DNA from 3 places in the Lysinibacillus sp. FSL R5-0849 genome. Region 2 is predicted to be linked to each of the others. Evidence: riboswitches for the same ligand, from Rfam matches in the RefSeq annotation. Region 2 holds a riboswitch; each other region holds the start of a gene.
What was found. Region 2 has a riboswitch for cobalamin ahead of metE (5-methyltetrahydropteroyltriglutamate--homocysteine S-methyltransferase). Riboswitches for the same ligand answer to the same signal wherever they lie in the genome.

Region 1 (6,417 bases), 290 kb from region 2:
ATCATCAGGATGCCTATTTAGATAATCATGAGCTTGAGCGCAAACGGGGCATTACGATATTTGCCGAGCAAGGACGCATGACTATTGGCGACGATACATATACGTTGATTGATACACCAGGACATGTCGATTTCTCCCCAGAGATGGAGCGTGCCATCCGTGTCATGGATTATGCCATCATTATTATAAGTGCGGTAGAGGGTATTCAAGGTCATACTGAAACGGTATGGCAGCTTTTACGAAACTATCATGTCCCTACATTCTTTTTTATTAATAAAATAGATCGTGACGGAGCAGATGTAAGGGCTGTGATGACCCAGCTCCATAAAGATTTCTCGGAACATGTATTATTCGTCGATGAACCACTTCAGGAGAATTATGTTTCCAGCACAATCATGGAATGGCTGGCGGAGCGTGATGAAAAGCTCCTGGATGCCTTTTTGAATGAAGCATTGGAGCATGGCCTGTGTATGAAGCACCTACAATCGATGATTAAAAATGAATCCGCCTTCCCCTGCTTTACTGGTTCGGCATTAAAAGATGAAGGCATTCAAGAATTGATTGCTCAACTTCCACTCATAACGGGTACTCACTTCGAGCCGGAAGCACCGTTTCAAGGAGAGGTCTTTAAAATACGACATGATGGCCATCAGCGTTTAACATTCATCAAGGCTTTAACAGGCAAATTACATGTTCGAGATGAATTTACGTTTGGAGACCTTACAGAGAAAGTAACAGAAATTCGTCTTTATAACGGCAGCCGTTTTGAAACTGTTCAGCATGTTGAGGCTGGTGAAATCTTCGCTGTTAAAGGGCTCAGCCAGGCACACATTGGCGATCGCATTGGCAGTAACACGCTATCACAGCCCTATGAGCTTGTCCCTACATTACAGGCAAAAGTTCAATATGAGGGTGAGCAACATATTAAAGAAGTATTAAAGATTTTCCGTCTACTAGAGGCCGAGGAGCCATCATTGCGTGTCGTATGGCAGGAAAAGTTTCAGGAAATCCATGTGCATATAATGGGTGTCATTCAGTTAGAGGTACTGATAGAAGTATTATTGAAGCGCTTTACATTAAACATCTCTTTTGGAGAGCCGCAAATATTATATTTGGAAACAATTGCGACAACCGTTACAGGCTACGGACATTTTGAACCACTTAAGCATTATGCAGAAATTCATTTATTAATGCAGCCAAATGAACGTGGGACTGGCATTACCTTTAGCAATGCCTGCCATGCAGATGATTTATCAGTGGGCAACCAGCGCCTCGTAGAGAAGCATTTGTTTGAACGTGATCATCATGGCTTACTCACAGGCTACGCAGTAACAGATATTCATTTTACGCTTTTAACGGGACGTGGACATAATGAACATACGTCTGGCGGTGATTTCCGAGAAGCCACTTTCCGAGCACTGCGCCAAGGACTGGAACAAGCACAGAACGTCCTGCTTGAGCCGTATTATCGCTTTAAAATGAAGGCTTCCAATGACTTTATTGGCCGTATGATGACCGACATTCAACAGGCTGCTGGCACCTTCGACGACCCTGTACTCACTGAAACAGACGTTGTATTAACAGGACGTGCACCAGTAGCGACCTTCATGAGCTATAGCACGATTTTTGCCGCCTATACAAATGGGAAAGGTGCGCTTACCCTCCAATTTGATGGCTATGATGTGTGTCATCATGCAGAAGAAGTAATATCTCAAATAGGCTATGATAAAAATGCCGACCCTGAATACAGTTCTTCCAGCATTTTTTGTTCAAAAGGTAAAGGCTATTCTGTCCCTTGGCAAGAGGCGCAAGCAGCCATGCATTGTCAGAGCTAAGTTCATGTACTAGCATGGCAAATCTGTTGAACTAGTACTTCAGATGAAGGTAGAATATCCCTACAAAAAATAAAGCAAGCCCTCCGCTTCATGGAGGGCTTGCTTTTATATGGCACCAACAGCTTTCTTTGAAGGCTTGTGCACCGGATAGGCAGGTTCAACCACCACATAACCTTGCGTATTCGTGAAGTCGATAACTACTTTTCCAGGCTGACTTTTTAATATTTGTAGTTGATCAATTAATGTTAATAATAGCTCGTGGCCGTTCCCACGTGGATGCCAATTAAAGTGATAATCATTTAATTCCTGAACGGCTTGAAGAAACTGCGTGTATTCCTGCTGTGCAAATGCAATTAGTTTATCCTGATGAGGAATTTGCTCTAAATCGTTCATATACGTTTCATAAAAACGTATGACAATCGAGCATAGTAAATCATTGACACGTGCAGCGCTTAACACTGGATTGGGCTCCTGTGAAAGACGGTCAAGATTAGGCTTTGCTCGTGTTGAATCAATGCGTGTAATTAAGTGGTACTGCTCCCCATTCACCTCATAAACAATAGGGTTGGTTGGCATATACATCATAAAGCTATTCGTCTTCGTTTTCAGTTGATCCGTTAAATTCGCCTGAGCAAAAAGATGGCCTTCTACCTCCCCATTTTGTATCCAAATAATGTCTTTATTATATAAGATTTGCTCAAAAAAACGATTGTTGCGAATCAGTCTCGTTGCTAATAATTGATCAATTAGTGATTCGACCACCATTCTTGTTTTCGCTTTCTTAGCAATTTCTGTCCGTGACTGCTTACAAATCGTCATATCTACAAAAGGCGTTTCCTGTGTTGTCGTTGCATGAATATTCATCCTATGTGCATCCCCTTTGCGTACATATTTTCAAAACAAAAAGGACTTCCTACTATGTTTGAGGAAATCCTTCGCTTTAATGTGCTTCATCACACAATGCCAAACAAACCCTAAGTAAATGTGAAGGAGTTCTAAAATGAACCCTTTCATGAACTTTGGGCGTATGACGTACTGTGACGAACAGAGCATTCTGTTTTGTCAACATGCCACCTCCTATTCCTCGTAGGTTTATGGTGTGTACTCGTAACTAGGCAGGTATCCTGACTCATGGTCATCGCCACTTTTCCCCTTCCCATCATTTGACAGTGGTTGCTGAAAAGTCGCTCACATTTACAGTTGCGGGACAGTGTCGGATTCACACCGACTTCCCTTTTAAGCAAATTGCACGCAATTTACACCTATTACTACACGCTATTCAGTTGTGGAGGAATGCTGTGTTCTATACATTCCTTACAGACTATTAAAATCAATTGTAAGGTAGTCTATTTCCGATGTCAAATAACATAAAATATTCCAGTTTCTTTATTATTATCTTACGATATTTCAGAATATTCAAACTAATAACTAACTTCACTTAGAAGACTCTAAACAATTATCTACCCGATTGACTGATTCTCCCTACGTATGACAGTGTTGAGTGATGTAACTACAGAGTAATAATTTCACCAGAGTATTGTCTTAATTGTTCAATGGCTAATGTTACGGCTACTTCCTCAGTTTCAATCAAACTCAATCCTATTTTAATAGGACTCCAAAATTCATATCCGCAGTCTTCTTGCCACATATATACTTCTGTTGTAAAAAGACCATCTCTCCGTTTTATAATTTGAACTTTATATTGATTACTTGGAGACATTATTTCCTTTAGCATCTGTTCCATTGTTTCACCATCTTTACAAATATTAATGTGTATATTATAACTATTGTTCTTCAAAAAGAAAAAAAGTTGTGCGTAAGGCCAGAGCAGCATAAAGCACCGATCAGCATAGAGAACTTTTGGGTCACGAACTTTCAACGCAAAAAATCGATCAAGTTTATTTGCTCACTTCTTTCGCTCGCTAAAGTTGCGAGAGAGATTTCAATTAGCGCTTCGATTTCTTTGTAGCTTTGCTTTCTAATAACTACATTGTGTGATTGACTTTCTTCTTAAATAAACTGTTTCAAAAAATTATTTCTACTAGTAAGTAATTAAAAATAATTGTAGAATAATAGCCTATATGTTATTCAAAAGGAGAAATATATTTTGTTAGACATCATCTTCCCACTAATTGGGCTACTCATTTGCACATCTCTCCTAATCTTTTTTATAAAGAATAAACGTAGTCACAAGGATTTTTATGGGGTTATAATTACTGCGTCTTTTTTCAGCGTCCTATGTTTGTTTCTTGTTGTATGGTCAATCGAAGATTTTATTGCTATTCAAACTAAAAATTTTCAAATAGTTACTGGTAAATGTACCGTAAGAAAGTTTGAATCAAACGGAAGAACCGCAATCCACGAACTACTTGTAGACATTAACGGCGAACTTGATTTCACTGGAGATTTTGATAAATTTAGTGATGTTAGACAAGGAACCTACGACTGTACTGTAAAATATATCGAGAAATCTCGCACCTTGTATGACATTCATCCCCTTTCTACTAATGAATAGTTTAATGCCAAATATAAGTAATACGAAAGTTACCATATACTTTTAACTACACCTAACACTATGATTTGTCCTCTAATCACAACAAAAAAAGCCTCGCATATATGCGGGCTTTGGATGTGTTTTGCTTTTGTTTCTATAGGTACCATTAATTCGAGCCTAAAACATACTGCGCTAAAACACTTTGCACTTTATAAATATTGGTCGCCTTATTGAAGTTTTTTTGGATGGGTAATGAACTGCCTGATACCCATATTTTTAGCTCAGCATCTAAATCAAATGTACCAGCCGTTTCTACTGAAAAATGGACAATATTTTTATAGGGAATGGAATGGTATTCCGTTTTCTTGCCAGTCACTCCTTGCTTATCAATGAGGATTAATCGTTTATTCGTAAAAATAAATATGTCTCTAATAATTTTATAGGCATTTTTAATGGTTTCGTTTGGAATTAGTAAATCATTGACCTCCTCCTGTAATTTTTCAAAATTCACCTCGCTTGCATTGCCGATTAATCCATCAAATAAACCCATGCTTTATCCCCTTTCAGCTTTTGTTTGTTTACTATATTATGATGAAAACTGGGCTACGACCCTCGTTTTTGTAATATTTATTCTATAAGGAGGAGGCTCATTGCGAACACACCTATTCATTGTCATGTCCCTATTAGCCATTGTTGTTTTAGGCTGTACGAATGAAGAGCTTGCAGTTGAGAAATTGGCTAAGATCAGCATTTCTAACAGCGTTATATTTGGCTCTGTGCATACTGATTTTATAAAAGGATATGAGGATGAGGATTCTCTCAACCTATTCCATAAAGGAATGACGACAGCAGTGATAAATGAGGGAACTGTCAATATGGCTGCCCCACAATTTGACGTACAAGTAGTGGATACGGTTGGAAACCAATATAGCTTTCATCTTTGGTACATGGATGAACGTAAGGGATACCCATACAATCTATAGCCCCTCTGAGGATTTGACCGCCCCACTCAGATCATTGAAAGAAGAATAAAAAACACTTTCCATTCAGATAAGGAAAGTGTTTTTCGGTTTATTTTCATGTTATTCGTTTTCTAAGGCTTGGAAGAGCATTTGCGCATACTTGTCTGTAAAAGCAAAGCCACCTTCGCATTTACGGCTCTCATCAACAATTTCACCCGATTTCATCACGTAAATGCGATTACACAAATAAGAAACTGCCTTTAAATCATGCGAGATAAATAAAATCGCCATGTTTTTTTCTTTATTTAAAGTCACTAATAAATCGATTATCTCTCGTTGAATCAAGCGGTCTAAGCTCGAAACGATTTCATCACATACTAATAGTTGAGGTTCGACTAAAATCGATCTTAGTATATTAACCCGTTGTCGCTCCCCTCCACTTAGCTCAGAAGGCAGGGCTTCTAAAATATCTGATGGGAGCTTTACCATTTCAAGCATTGTCTGTATTTCGCGGTCCGTGAAGGACTTGTGTGCCACCTGTATGGGCTCGCGTAACAATTCCCTGACGGTCCACACGGGGTTTAAAGCAGCCGTAGCATTTTGAAAAATGATTTGGCAATTTTCATAAAAATACGAGCGATTTTGCTTCGTCATTAATTGCTCTTCAAAAAACAGAGCCCCTTTTTCAGGCTTTTCTAGCTGCATAATTAGTTTGGCCAAAGTACTTTTTCCACTACCGCTTTCTCCCACAAGCCCTACGATTTCACCTTTTCCAACTGTTAGGTTTATATTCTTCAATATTCGCTGTCCTGCTCGATAGCTTTTATTCACCTGATCAACATGAAGCAACAATATCAACGCCTCCTAAAAATGATGAGCGACAAGCCGCTTCGTATATGGATGCTTGGGCTCCTTAAAAATTTCCGATACTTGCCCACTTTCTACAATTTCACCATTTTTCATCACCAGCATGGAATCAGCAATCTTAGCAACCCCTAAATCATGGGTAATGAAGAGAATGGTCGTCCCAAGGCGGGCATGGAGATTTTTTAGCAATTTGATAAATTCTTGTTGATGGAGCATATCTAGAGCAGAGGTCGGTTCGTCTGCCATTAAAACATCGGGT
Region 2 (6,417 bases):
TTTGTATAAGGTTTTACTTGAAGGGAAGAAATTAGCTCTCCATGGCTACGTGATGTTTCAATAGAAATCACATCTGCATCTAGCGCGCTAATGGGTTCTATGAAATCGTTAAATTCGCAGTAACACATATGTGTATGAATTTGTGTTTCATCCTTAACACTCGATGTAGCAAGCTTGAAGGCATTGACCGCCCAGTCTAAGTAAGCCCCCCATTCTTCTTTACGAAGAGGTAACCCTTCACGGAGTGCTGGTTCATCCACTTGAATAATGAAGATGCCAGCCGCTTCTAGTGCTTCCACTTCCCTGCGAAGTGCTAATGCAATTTGATAAGCCACATCTTTTCGAGAAATATCATCGCGTACAAAGGACCAATTTAAAATGGTCACTGGCCCTGTCAGCATCCCTTTTACAAAGCGCTTCGTTAAGCTTTGGGCATACGCAGACTCTTTCACGGTAATGGCTGAAGACCATGCAACATCTCCATAAATAATTGGAGGCTTCACACAGCGAGAGCCATACGAAACAACCCATGCTTTTTCAGTAAAGGCAAAGCCCGTCAATTTCTCACCGAAATATTCAACCATGTCTGTCCGTTCAAATTCTCCATGAACTAGTACATCTATATCAAGATCCTCCTGCAAGTGAATCCAGCGTTTTGTTTCCAGTTCAATAAATGCTTCATAGTCTTCATTCGACAATTGTTTCTTTCGCCAAGCATTACGATTTCTCTTCACCTCATCAGATTGAGGGAAGCTGCCAATTGTCGTTGTTGGGAAAAGGGGTAGTCCTAATGCCTGCTGCTGTATTTTTTGACGTTGACTAAAATCATTATGTCGCTCAAAATCCTTTGTTGATAAGGATTGAGCGGCTTGTTGGATAATCTTATTTTGACGAATTGAATGATTTTTTAGTGCTTCAATGGCCTTCATACTTGCTGAGAAATTATGACGTAGCGTTCCGTCTTGATTTTTTCTATATTTAGTGAGCTCAATAAGCTCTTCGATTTTTTCATCAGCAAACGCCAGTGCTTGTTTGAGAACAGGGTCCAGCTTCTTTTCAAGTGAAGTAGATATTGGCACATGTTGAAGGCTACTTGAGGGTTGAATCCACAATTCCTTAGCATCGCTAAGCTTTTCAATAGCTTGAATCGTGGCGTTAGCCTCCGCTAGGTTGGAACGCCATATATCACGACCATTAACAATACCAATAGCTAAAACTTTATCCTGAGGGAAACCAAATTTTCGAAGGGACTCCATATTCCCTTTATAGCCATGTACGAAATCTAAACCAAACCCTTGGACAGGCAATGTAATCAATGTTTCATAGGAGCATAATGCTTCAAAATATGTTTGTAGCATTAGTTTTGCTGCTGGAACGGTTGTCGCTAACTGAGCATAGATTTCCTGTACTAGCTTCCGTTCTGCTGAGTCGAGTGTCGTCACTAAAGAAGGCTCTTCTAATTGAATCCACTGGGCACCTGCATCTACTAATTCTTGAATAATCTGAGCATAGAGAGGTAATAGAGCTAATAAATATTCGACCTGCGTTAATTTATTGTAGCCCTTAGTTAACTTATAAAATGTATAGGGGCCAATAAGTGTCGGCTTCGCAATAATACCGAACGCTTCTTTTGCCTCTAAAAAGTCGGCCAATACCTTATTTTCAGTTAGTTGCAGCGGTTGCCCTTCATATTCAGGGACAATGTAGTGATAGTTGGTATTAAACCATTTGGTCATTTCACTAGCTACTGCTGAATGATTGCCTCTCGCTACACTGTAGTAGGTATGTAAATCTACCCTTCCACCTTGCCAGTTAAAGCGCTTGGGTACTAAGCCAAACATTAAGGCTGTATCTAACATTCTATCGTACAATGTGAAATCCCCCACTGTCACCATATCGATGCCAGATTGTAGCTGCTTTTCAATCCGCGATAACCGAATACTTTTTAGGGTTTCCTGAAAATCCTCTTCCGTTCGTTCTTGACGCCAAAATGCTTCTAACGCCTTCTTCCATTCGCGATCATCTCCGATATATGGATAGCCAATGAGTGTACTAGTATAAGTCATATTTAATCTCCCTTTCATCAATAAGTTTATGGTTACTTGCTCTTACAAATTTGTGTCATCCCATGCTAGATTCAGTGGCTCTATATGAAAACCAGTGGACTTTGCTCTGGAATACAGAATAGTAGCATGAAAAAAAGCCATTCCCCTTCTCGGAAAATGGCTGCATGGTAAATTTATTAAGACAAAAACAATACGAAAAAGTAGAATTTTCGTAAAATCACTTGTTATCGCACAGTGCCTTTTTGGTCACTATTCACCACCTATTTCCACGTAGGTATTTGGTGTGTACTAGAAATTGGCAGGTCTCCTGGCTTCTCATCAACACGCCTCACAGCCTTCCCGGTTTCCCAGTGGCATTTGTGATTTGCTCCGAATTACAGTTGCGGGACAGCGTCGGATTTGCACCGACTTCCCTTTTAAGCCAGACTTTCATCTGGCACCATTTCTTACACTATATTCAGTTATGCCCATACTATACCATATATTTCAGAATAGTAGAAATTGTTTTTACATAAAACTTTATCTATTTACTCTGTTTTTAATTATCAACAATTGGGCTCTTAGTGATAATGCCTTATATTAATTGAACTGATTCCACATTAATTGTACAAGAAAACTATTTATAATCTTTAATTCCAGCTTCAAAAGCCTGTCTATCTCCATTTTCAATCCCGTGCAATGCTTCTTGTAAAGCAAATGTACTTTTATAAAATTTAACTCGTTCAGAAATTTCCTGACCATTAGGATATAGGTTAATACACATATCAAAAAAATCCTCACCATAGCTAGAAAGTATTCCAGCAAAGTCATACGCTGGATCTCCTAAACCCGAACCACCAAAGTCTATTATCCCAGAAATCATACTTGTTTCTGGATCCCACAAAATGTTAGATGCACCGAAATCTCCGTGTATAAGCGTTATATCTAAATTGGAGAATGCCTTCCCGTTTAAAAACGTTTCAAAAGATTGTGAGATTTCCTGTTGAGCGTCTTTTCTCATAAAAGGAAATAATTTATTTCGAATCTTATTATACAAGTTATACATCTCTTCATGAGGATTACGAACCTTTAGTTTCAAATCTCGACTTGCTTTTTCTCCTGATATAGAATGAAGTTCTACAAGAAAAGAAACAAGTTGTTTTGCCAACCCTTTAACTAAATCAACACGCTTCACACCTATTAAACTTTCCTTCCACAAAGGAACACCATCTATTAGATGATATCCGGTGAAGACCTTACCTGGTTCTAACTCTTCAAAAGATTGATAAATTGGATTCGGAATAGGAGTTGAAATGGTACCTTTAATGTATTTTAAAATTTCCGTCTCTCTTATTAATTGATTGATTCCAATTTTATATTTTGGAAACCTAAAAACCAAAGATTTGTTTACAATTAACACATCATTATTCTGTCCAATTTCATTAGGATAAATGTCTTCAATGGAAAGGTCGGAATAAAGCGATTGAATGTTTTCAATAAAGTTATTATTCATTAGTAATACTCCCTTTCAGTCTCTTTCTAGCTTTTTGATACGTAAACTCTTGTTGAACTATCTGTTCCTTTAGTTTAAAAACAATTCTTCACAAACTCAACTATACTTTAACAAAAAAATCCAAATCACTTAACAAGATGCTCCACAATCTGGCCATTGCCATGAATAAAGACGCTTTCCTTATTACGAAAAGCGCCTGATTGTTGAATAAACAGTGGTGGGTTTATCTCCAACTCAATATTCAAAACTCAATATTGGCTTTGGTCGTTTATTCCAATTAAAAATCTAATTATGAAACTATCTTCTACTTTCTTCGTATATTAATTAAGTCAACTATTTCTAGAGGTGATCATAATGTACGAATACCATTTCGTTAAAGTGGAACTAAATGCTTGGGGTAGTAAACCAAAAGAAGATTATCAAAATATAATTCACCAATACGCATCTGAAGGATGGAGATTTGTTCAAATTTTTGCTCCTTCAACTAAAGGATATGGTTCCGCAGCTTATTTTGAATTAATATTCGAGAGACCCCTTAATTAGATGTGAGGGGTTTTTCTATTTGGGGAAGCATAAATATCCAACCCTCATTTATATGTGTTATTCACCAATTTACTCCTTTTCAGTAATAAAGAAGCTTTCCGTATTACGGAAAAGTTCCCGATTACTGATTATCAAGACGCTGATTTGTCTTTTGATTGTTAAAGTAATGCATACTATTAGCTGAATACATATTTTACTTTTCCGGTGTAAAGTTCCATCTCACTTATTTTGGGACGATACCTAGCAATCTTCTGCCCATTAGCCATATTGCAAGACCAGTTCCCCACAAGATCAAGGCAGAGCCAAAGCCCACTACAGACATAAATGCATTGATTTGATGTCCCCCCAGTGTGACTGTTCCAGGTACAAATAGCCATGTCATAATAGCAAGTAAACAAAGGAGTGCGCCGGTAAAATAGTAGAGTCTGACTTGAAAAAGAGGTGCCAATGGAAAAAAATGGACACCGACAATAAGAGCTATTATGACAGGTATAAGTTCAGGGTGACGAGTAGCATTACTGACAGCAATTGTGATGGCTATAGCCAAACCCTCTGCTGCAAAAATAATGTTAAACCAAAACGACGTACGCTTCCCATGCCTTAAGTCTGTTTTTGAAACCTGATTCGTCAATTCTCTCGATGCTCGTATTAATGAAAAACCGCCGATGAACAGCGCTATACCTATGGCAACAGCAGTAACTAACAATAATGGAACTCCCCAGCCTTGCAATCCCATAATTCCCGTGTACGCCCACAGAGTACCAAAAAACGCCATAAAAAATACACCAGATGCCGTTCCGCGGACTGCGGCACTAGGAATCGCTCTAGATGTTTGTGTCACAAATAAATACCTCCTTTCAACCTAAGTATATGTTCATTACACCCACGTAACAGCCTACAACAGTATTAGATTTAGTTCATTCAAGAAAAATCAAATATCCTTTTTTATCGTTATATTCAGGCAGGCAAATGAATGAACTTCTCTACCCGGTTATCTCAATACATCTCATTCCACTATAAAGACGCTTTCGTTATTTCAGAAAAGCACGAGTATTAAACTCTGAAAGTATGGAACATTTCACTTCAGAATTGGAGAATTTACTATTTACACTAACAAACGATTGAAAGGAAAATTAAAAGGAATGAGCCCTGCCCAATACAGAGTTCATTCCTCAGTAACTGCTTAAACTATTCTATAGATGAGATCCTCCACTCGCATCGAGCAATTGACCTGTTACCCAACGGCTGTCTGAGGAAGCAAGAAAGGCGGCAATATCTGCCACATCCTCGGGTTCTCCCCATCTGTTGAAAATTGAAAGACCAGCCGCATATTTTTGTCCTTCCAGGTTTCCCAAAGTATCAGCATTCATTTCTGTATTAATAATTCCAGGCTGGATGGCGTTTACCGTAATATTACTGCTCCCTAGTTCCTTGGCTAGAAGACGTGTAAATGTGTCGATAGCACCTTTGGACATACTGTACGTGAAGACACTTGGCGAAGCTGCACGTGTCACAAAGGATGAAATATTAATAATACGCCCTCCTTCTTTTAAACGTGGCAAAGCTTGCTGAGTAACAAAAAGTGGTGCTTTAACATTAATGTTCATTACCTCGTCAAATGATTCTTCCGTCGTCTCATCTAAACTGATAATTTGACCAATTCCAGCATTGTTGACAAGAATATCGAATCCACTACCGCCCATATACTCCCGAATTGTATCATCCAAAGTAGTAAATAAATCTTGAATACCATCTAGAGTACTAAGGTCAGCACCAATCGCGCAAGCATTTCCTCCGCTTTGTTTGATCTGGTGAACAACTGCTTCTGCCTCATTACGTCTTTTCCCGTAATGAACGACAACAAAGGCCCCCTCTTGTGCCAGACGCAATGCAATACTGCGGCCAATTCCTCGACTTGATCCTGTAACTAAAGCGATTTTGCCTGTTAACTTACTCATGCTTCCATCTCCTTGTTCAAACATAGTTATATTACATAGAGAATTATAACAAGGAACATTATTTGAAATGTTGCTCTCCTATTCGGTTTCAAGGAGGTTTTTCGTCACAACTGTAATTCAACTCTACGTGAAAATAGCCCAATTGTCTTGAAGATCGTTGCTTATAGAACTAACATATCTGTTCGTTAAGTGTAACTCTTCACAATTACTTGATATTATATAGATGAATAGAAAGTTAAATTAAAATTTAGTTTAGTAGTTGTAATAATTGCTTATTGATTTTATTTCCTTACAACTTTTCAAAAAGGAGGGTGTATGAAAAAGATTATTATTTTTGTATTAACGTTATTTATATTAC
Region 3 (6,417 bases), 1.9 Mb from region 2:
AAGCGGAAATTAAAGAAGTGGATGCTAGTATTGTTGAAACAAAAAAACGTATTGAGCAACGTTCTAAAATCTTAAGTGAACGTATGGCTGCATACCAAGCACAAGACAATACAGTGGGTGTTTATTTAAATGTAGTTCTTGAAGCAAAAAGCTTTGCTGATTTAATGGACCGTGTCGTAGCGGTTAAAACATTAATGGATGCTGACCAAGAATTAGTGGATCAACAAGAAGCTGACAAAGCGAGCTTAGAGCAACAAAAAGCCATTCTAGATGAAAAACAGAAAGAGCTTCAAAAGCAATTCCAAGAGCTTCAACAAAAGGAAAGCGAAATGGAAGTGAAAAAGGCTGAAAATGAAGCAAAATCATTAGCCCTAAAAGCTCAAATTGCAACAAAACAGGAAGAAGAACGTTTAGAAGCTGAACGTAAGGCAGCTGAAGAAGAAGCGGCTCGTTTACGTGCTCTTCAAGCAGCAACGCCAGTAGTACAAGCTACTCAAAATAACAGTGATGGTGATGGTCAACAACCACAAAAAATTATCGTTGGTTCAGGCGCTGGTACTGCCTCTTCAGGTGATGCTATTTCTACAGCAAAACAATTCCTTGGTCGTCCATATGTTTGGGGTGGTAGTAACCCAACTTCAGGGTTTGACTGCTCAGGTCTTGTACAATGGTCTTATAAACAAGCAGGCGTTTCTTTACCACGTACTGCATCTCAACAATATTTAGCAACACAACGTATTTCTGCTGGGGAAGCACGCGTTGGTGACTTAGTATTCTTTAGCTATGGCTCAGGTGTAGCGCACGTAGGTATCTACTTAGGTAATAACACAATGATTGATGCTCAAAATAATGGTGTTGTCATTGAATCACTTGATTGGTGGAATCAATATTTAGTAGGCTTTGGTCGAATTCAATAAGCCTCTATATTATATAGACGATTAACATGATAAAAAGGTCATCTTTGTAAGGGAAAAATACAAAGATGACCTTTTTTATTGGTATCAAATTTTGAAATTTACTTTTATGATGCCTGTTTCCTTTAAGGCGATAAAGAAAATAATGACAAATGGCCCGACAAGTAAACCGATAATACCAAATAACTGTAGACCAATAAACATGGCAATTAATGTTGGTAAAGTTGATAACCCAATATGCTCACCCATTAGTTTAGGCTCGACTACACGACGAATAATGAGTAAAATAGCAGCTAAGATGAATAATTTTACAGCAATAGATGTGTTTCCCATTAAAAGGTGATAAAGCCCCCATGGTGCTAAAATAATGATGGAGCCTAAAAAAGGGACAATATCTATTAGCCAAATAATAATGGTCATGGTTATGGCATATTTAGGCTGGATTAATAAAAGTCCAATAAGTGTAACGCCTCCAATAATGAAGCTTACAAATAAATGTGCTTTCATATAGCCGAATGTTGCATCCTTTAAACGGTTTAAAATAATTTTTATTTTCTTTGCTGTGTTTGGCTTTAAATACTTATAAGTAATGCGCTTCAATTTCGGCAGATCTAGCATAAATAGGAATAGGGCAATCATATAGACGAGAAGACTGATAAATAGACTTGGAATCTCTGAAAAGAAGGCTGAAACTTTGCTATAATTAAAGAAGCTTAAAAACGTTTCTTCAATTTTCTTTATGAAATCCATTGTGGTTTTTTGAAGCGAAGTACTTACTTCGGGTGGAAAGTCTTCCGTGTATTTAGAAATATTTTCTTGCATATGAAGCCACATATCTGATAGCTTGGAAATATAATAGGGAGCTTGCTTAGACAATAAAATTATTTGCGTCATGATCTGCGTAATTGAAATATAGCAAATGATGGAAATTATAATGACACTCACTATGTATATAAAGGCAACTGCAATTTTTCGAGACATTTTCCAGCGCCTTTTAAAGAACATGACGATTGGTTCAAGGAAAAATGCGCTGATAGCTGCTAATATTAACGGCATAGATACCGGAATAATAAAATAAGCGGCTATAATTAGGGACAGAATCACTAGCAATCGAAAAATCAATTTCCTAGCATTAAATTTATTCATAAACTCACCTTCTTTGCGAAAAAATTAAGTTAAGTGTAACATAAATCAAGTTTTATGACGTTCTGAAACAATAAAGGTAGGGATAAATTATGGAAAAAGAGATTTTGCAACTTTTTAGTAATCTAACAGAGCGTGATCGAGATATTCAATATGAATCTTACGAGGAACTGATGAAAATTATGCAGGAGCCCGTAGATTGGACATATGCAGTGTGGGAACAGCTTGTACAAGCGCTTACATATAAAAATGGGCATGCACGTGCACTTGCCGCACAAATTTTATGTGCTTTAGCTGCAAAAAGTGATCCCGAAGAAAGAGTATTAGAAGATTTTTTAAAGATTTGGGCTGTGACTTATGATGAAAAGCCCGTCACGGCAAGGCATACATTACAGGCTATTTGGAAAATTGGTTTAGCAGGTCAAGTACAAAGCGATTTAGTCGTATCTTATTTAGCCAAGAGATTTCAAACCTGTTTAGATGAAAAGCATCCTACTCTCATTCGCTATGATATTATTGTATCTTTAAAAAAATTATATGATCAAACGAGTGATCCTAAATTATTAGACATAGCCCATCGCTTAATTAATGAAGAGCAAAATGTTAAATATAAAAAGAAATATAAGTCAGCCATCCGTTCTTAGTAACGAGATGGTGTTTTTTGTGCAAACTCTTTGGTTATTAGGAGATTAGTCAACTATAATATATGAAAAAGACAAAAGGGGTTAGGGAATGAGCATTTATAATTATTTAGTACGAAAGCCGAATGGTGAAATTTTATCAATGGAAACTTTTCGAGGGAAAACGATGCTAATTGTTAATACGGCCAATCAATGCCGATTTACATATCAATTTGAAGACTTACAAAAAATGTACGATAAATATGGCAAAAATAATTTTGTCGTTCTAGGATTTCCTTGTGATCAGTTTGGCCATCAAAATCCTGAAGATGGAGAGGAAACTGCGCATCTTTGTAAGGTCAACTATGGAGTTTCGTTTCCCATTTTTGAACTAGTCCAAGTAAATGGTGAGACGACACATCCTTTATTTAATTATTTAAAACATGAAGTTGATTTTCGTGAATTCGGAAAAGCAAGCATGCAGGAGAAAATGCTTGCTGAGGCAATTGTTCAACTTGCTCCAAGCTTTTTAGATGGTCGTAATATTCGCTGGAATTTTACTAAATTCCTAGTAGATGCAAGCGGAAAAACCATAGCTCGCTTTGAGCCTACAGACTCACAGCTTGATATTGAGCAAGCAATTGAAAAAGTATTATAGTAGAGTGATTTTATGGAAATGAAAATTCTTCTAAAACGACTATCATTTTTGTACGCAACTATTTTTTCCTATCAAACTATGATAAACTGCTTTACAAGTGAATTATTCTTGCAGAATAAAGGTGCTAGCTAGCATAATCGGGAATTCGGTATAAGCCGAAGCTGTTTCCGCAACTGTAAGTACAACTATTATAAAGATGAACCACTGTTTCATAGGAAATGGGAAGGTTCTTTATAGCTCTTATTTAATTATATAGGAGCGTTGTACAAGCCAGGAGACCGACCTTTATTTGAACGTATAACAACTCTTCGGAAGCTAGGAGGATATACGGCAAATACATAGGCAGTGTCGTGTTTCTATGACAATCATTATGTTATTTTAGTCGTTCCTTTGCGTGAGGAGCGACGTTTTTTTATGTTCTAAAAAAGTAAGGATTTTCATTATGAAAAGGGGGACAGCAGGTTGAAAAAAGATGCACGTTATTCTTGTTATCCTTTTATGCGAGAGAAGGCTTCAACTGTCGATTTTGAGATTCGCACAGATAGTTTAACAACGCATTTAGGGGCTGCACTAGCTATAGTGAAGAAAGAGGATGTCCAGGTTGTTGCAGATGATTTAACACAGATTTTACCTATGGCTTATCATGTGAATGGCTCGGTTCGTGGGAAGCTAGCAGTTACAGATGAGGATCTATCCTGGTTAAGTGAGCGCTATGATTTTTATGTAAGTCATGTGAAGGAAGAGATTCAAAATTTTGTTTTACCTCAAGGAACAGAGGCTGCTGCTGCTTTACATCTTTGTCGTAGTGAGGCGAAAAAATCATATCGAACTTTACACAAGGTTTCGGAAGAACGAGAGGTACCGACTATTCTCTTCGATTATTTAGGCTTATTAGCCAATGTATGTTTTGTAATGGCTGTCTATACGAATCAACAAGCTGGAATCGCTGAAATTCCGTTTATGAGTAAATCATATCCAATGAAAAAGAAAAAGGTGAATAATAATGAAGAAACTATTTAATTTACAATGGCTATCGGTTTTATTGCTAGCGCTCGTTTTAGCAGGTTGTGGAACTGCGGAAGATACAAAAAATAAAAATGTTACCCAAGATGAACAAAAAATTGAGCAAACAAGTTACAAAGTAACCGATGATCGTGGTGTAGAAATAGAGTTTAAGGAAGTACCAAAAACAGTTGTGTCCTTACAACCAAGTAACACAGAAATTCTATTTGCATTAGGGGTTGGCGATAAAATTGTAGGTGCCACTGAATATGATACATATCCAGAAGCTGCCCAAAAAATCGAACGTGTTTCTGATACTGTGAATTATAACAGTGAGCGAATTTTAGCGTTAAAGCCAGATGTTGTTATTGCGTATACGATTGGTGAGAAGGATGCACTTAAGCCACTCGAGGATGCAGGAATTAAAGTATTTGTTATTCAATCAGCGGCTACATTTGATGATGTATATGGAGATATCGAACAAATTGCAGCTGTTATGGATGTTAAGGATAAAGGAAAGGCATTAAACGAGGAAATTAAAGCAAAAATCGCTGATGTGCAAACAAAGATTAAGGAAGTAAAAACACCAAAAAATGTTTATTTAGAAATTAGTCCAAAGCCAGAAATATATACAGCAGGCTCTGGCACTTTCCAACAAGAAATATTAAATGCGGCAAATGTAAAGAATGTGTTTGCAGATTTAGATGGCTGGAAGCAAATATCTGAGGAAGATGTAATTGCGAGAAATCCAGACGTCATTTTAACAACAGTCAACTATACAGAAAATCCAATTGGAGAAATCCTTGCTCGTGATGGGTGGAATACGGTAACAGCTATTCAGAACAAGGCAGTTCAGTCCCTTGACACAGATATCTCAAATCGTCCAGGTCCACGTATCGGTGAAGCAGTTGAGCTTGTTGCTAAAGCTGTGTATCCAGAGTTATATAAATAAGATCGTAGAAAATGCTAGTTGTTTATTACAGCTAGCATTTTTTATTTTATTACCTAGTGTGAAAATTGGTATTAATGTAGTTTGTTCGATAGAATAAAGGTAAGAACGCTTATTAATATAGGGAGGTGTAGTTCAGTGAAGCAAATACAAAAAAATATTCCGTTTGAGGCCGTTTATAATTTCCGAGATATGGGGGGATATCAAACGAGGGATGGGCGTGTTATAAGAAATGGCTTATTTTATCGCTCTGCCGCACTTGGTAAAATGACATCGACAGATAAAGAATTATTTGAAACATTAGGTATTAAAACAATTTTTGATTATCGTGACACGAATGAAGTACAACATAATCCTAATCCTGTGTTTCCACAAACTCGATATATTCAAATCCCTGCGAAGGGAAAGCATGCTTTTGAAATGCCAACTAATACAGGTGGTAGAGAGTTTTATAAAGTAGTTAACGCTGATATGTTCAAGGACTTTTATGCACAAATGCCTTTTCATAATCCCTCTTTTAAAGAATTAATGATGACTATACAAAACCCTGATAATTTAGGGCTAGTCCATCATTGCGCAGTTGGAAAAGACCGAACAGGAATTGGCGGAGCTCTTATTTTATTGGCTTTAGACGTACCTGAAGAGACCATTATGGAAGATTATTTAGATACGAATATTCATTTGCGTCCCATGGTAGAAAGAATGGCTCAAACGATCCAGCACCAGTATAATGAACAAGAATTACAGCAATTTTATGCTTTAATGTCCGCTCGTGAGGATTATTTACAGGCAGCGTTAGATGCTATGGATCATCGTTATGGCTCAAAGACAGCTTTTTTGGAGCAGGAGTTTGGTCTAACGGCTGATAAGCGTGAGCAATTACAGTCATATTGCTTAATCTAAATAAAATCCCTTTCACAATTAGTGAGAGGGATTTTTTATGTGGAAGCGCTGTCTTCCTATAAATCTCTTTACAGTCTGAAAATTTATGATAAGATACAATAGATTTTTAAGAAAAGTATAGGAGAAGTGAAGGTATTGGCAGACACAATAAAAGAAACAACTAAGTTAAGTCTATTCCATTTAACATGGCCTATCTTTTTAGAAGTGTTTTTATTTATGTTGATGGGA

Region 1: it holds a riboswitch for cobalamin, as region 2 does, so the genes downstream of both, MKY80_RS10520 (hypothetical protein) here and metE (5-methyltetrahydropteroyltriglutamate--homocysteine S-methyltransferase) in region 2, are expected to answer to the same signal.
Region 3: it holds a riboswitch for cobalamin, as region 2 does, so the genes downstream of both, MKY80_RS21360 (hypothetical protein) here and metE (5-methyltetrahydropteroyltriglutamate--homocysteine S-methyltransferase) in region 2, are expected to answer to the same signal.

What each region holds. Positions count from the first base shown of each region.
Region 1 covers NZ_CP152004.1:2,140,269-2,146,685, reverse strand. Annotated here, with positions in the region: gene MKY80_RS10525 (TetM/TetW/TetO/TetS family tetracycline resistance ribosomal protection protein) at 1-1,835, shown strand, start outside; gene MKY80_RS10520 (hypothetical protein) at 1,941-2,699, opposite strand; cobalamin riboswitch at 2,932-3,116, opposite strand; gene MKY80_RS10515 (hypothetical protein) at 3,346-3,579, opposite strand; gene MKY80_RS10510 (hypothetical protein) at 3,943-4,350, shown strand; gene MKY80_RS10505 (PH domain-containing protein) at 4,496-4,879, opposite strand; gene MKY80_RS10500 (hypothetical protein) at 4,980-5,312, shown strand; gene MKY80_RS10495 (dipeptide/oligopeptide/nickel ABC transporter ATP-binding protein) at 5,412-6,122, opposite strand; gene MKY80_RS10490 (ABC transporter ATP-binding protein) at 6,156-6,417, opposite strand, start outside.
Region 2 covers NZ_CP152004.1:2,426,022-2,432,438, forward strand. Annotated here, with positions in the region: gene metE (5-methyltetrahydropteroyltriglutamate--homocysteine S-methyltransferase) at 1-2,066, opposite strand, end outside; cobalamin riboswitch at 2,346-2,525, opposite strand; gene MKY80_RS11835 (aminoglycoside phosphotransferase family protein) at 2,683-3,558, opposite strand; gene MKY80_RS11840 (DUF4177 domain-containing protein) at 3,913-4,101, shown strand; gene MKY80_RS11845 (hypothetical protein) at 4,325-4,942, opposite strand; gene MKY80_RS11850 (SDR family oxidoreductase) at 5,295-6,059, opposite strand; gene MKY80_RS11855 (serine hydrolase domain-containing protein) at 6,375-6,417, shown strand, end outside.
Region 3 covers NZ_CP152004.1:4,319,214-4,325,630, reverse strand. Annotated here, with positions in the region: gene MKY80_RS21380 (C40 family peptidase) at 1-917, shown strand, start outside; gene ytvI (sporulation integral membrane protein YtvI) at 1,002-2,060, opposite strand; gene MKY80_RS21370 (hypothetical protein) at 2,150-2,701, shown strand; gene MKY80_RS21365 (glutathione peroxidase) at 2,790-3,335, shown strand; cobalamin riboswitch at 3,438-3,637, shown strand; gene MKY80_RS21360 (hypothetical protein) at 3,798-4,355, shown strand; gene MKY80_RS21355 (ABC transporter substrate-binding protein) at 4,339-5,289, shown strand; gene MKY80_RS21350 (tyrosine-protein phosphatase) at 5,425-6,189, shown strand; gene MKY80_RS21345 (MATE family efflux transporter) at 6,325-6,417, shown strand, end outside.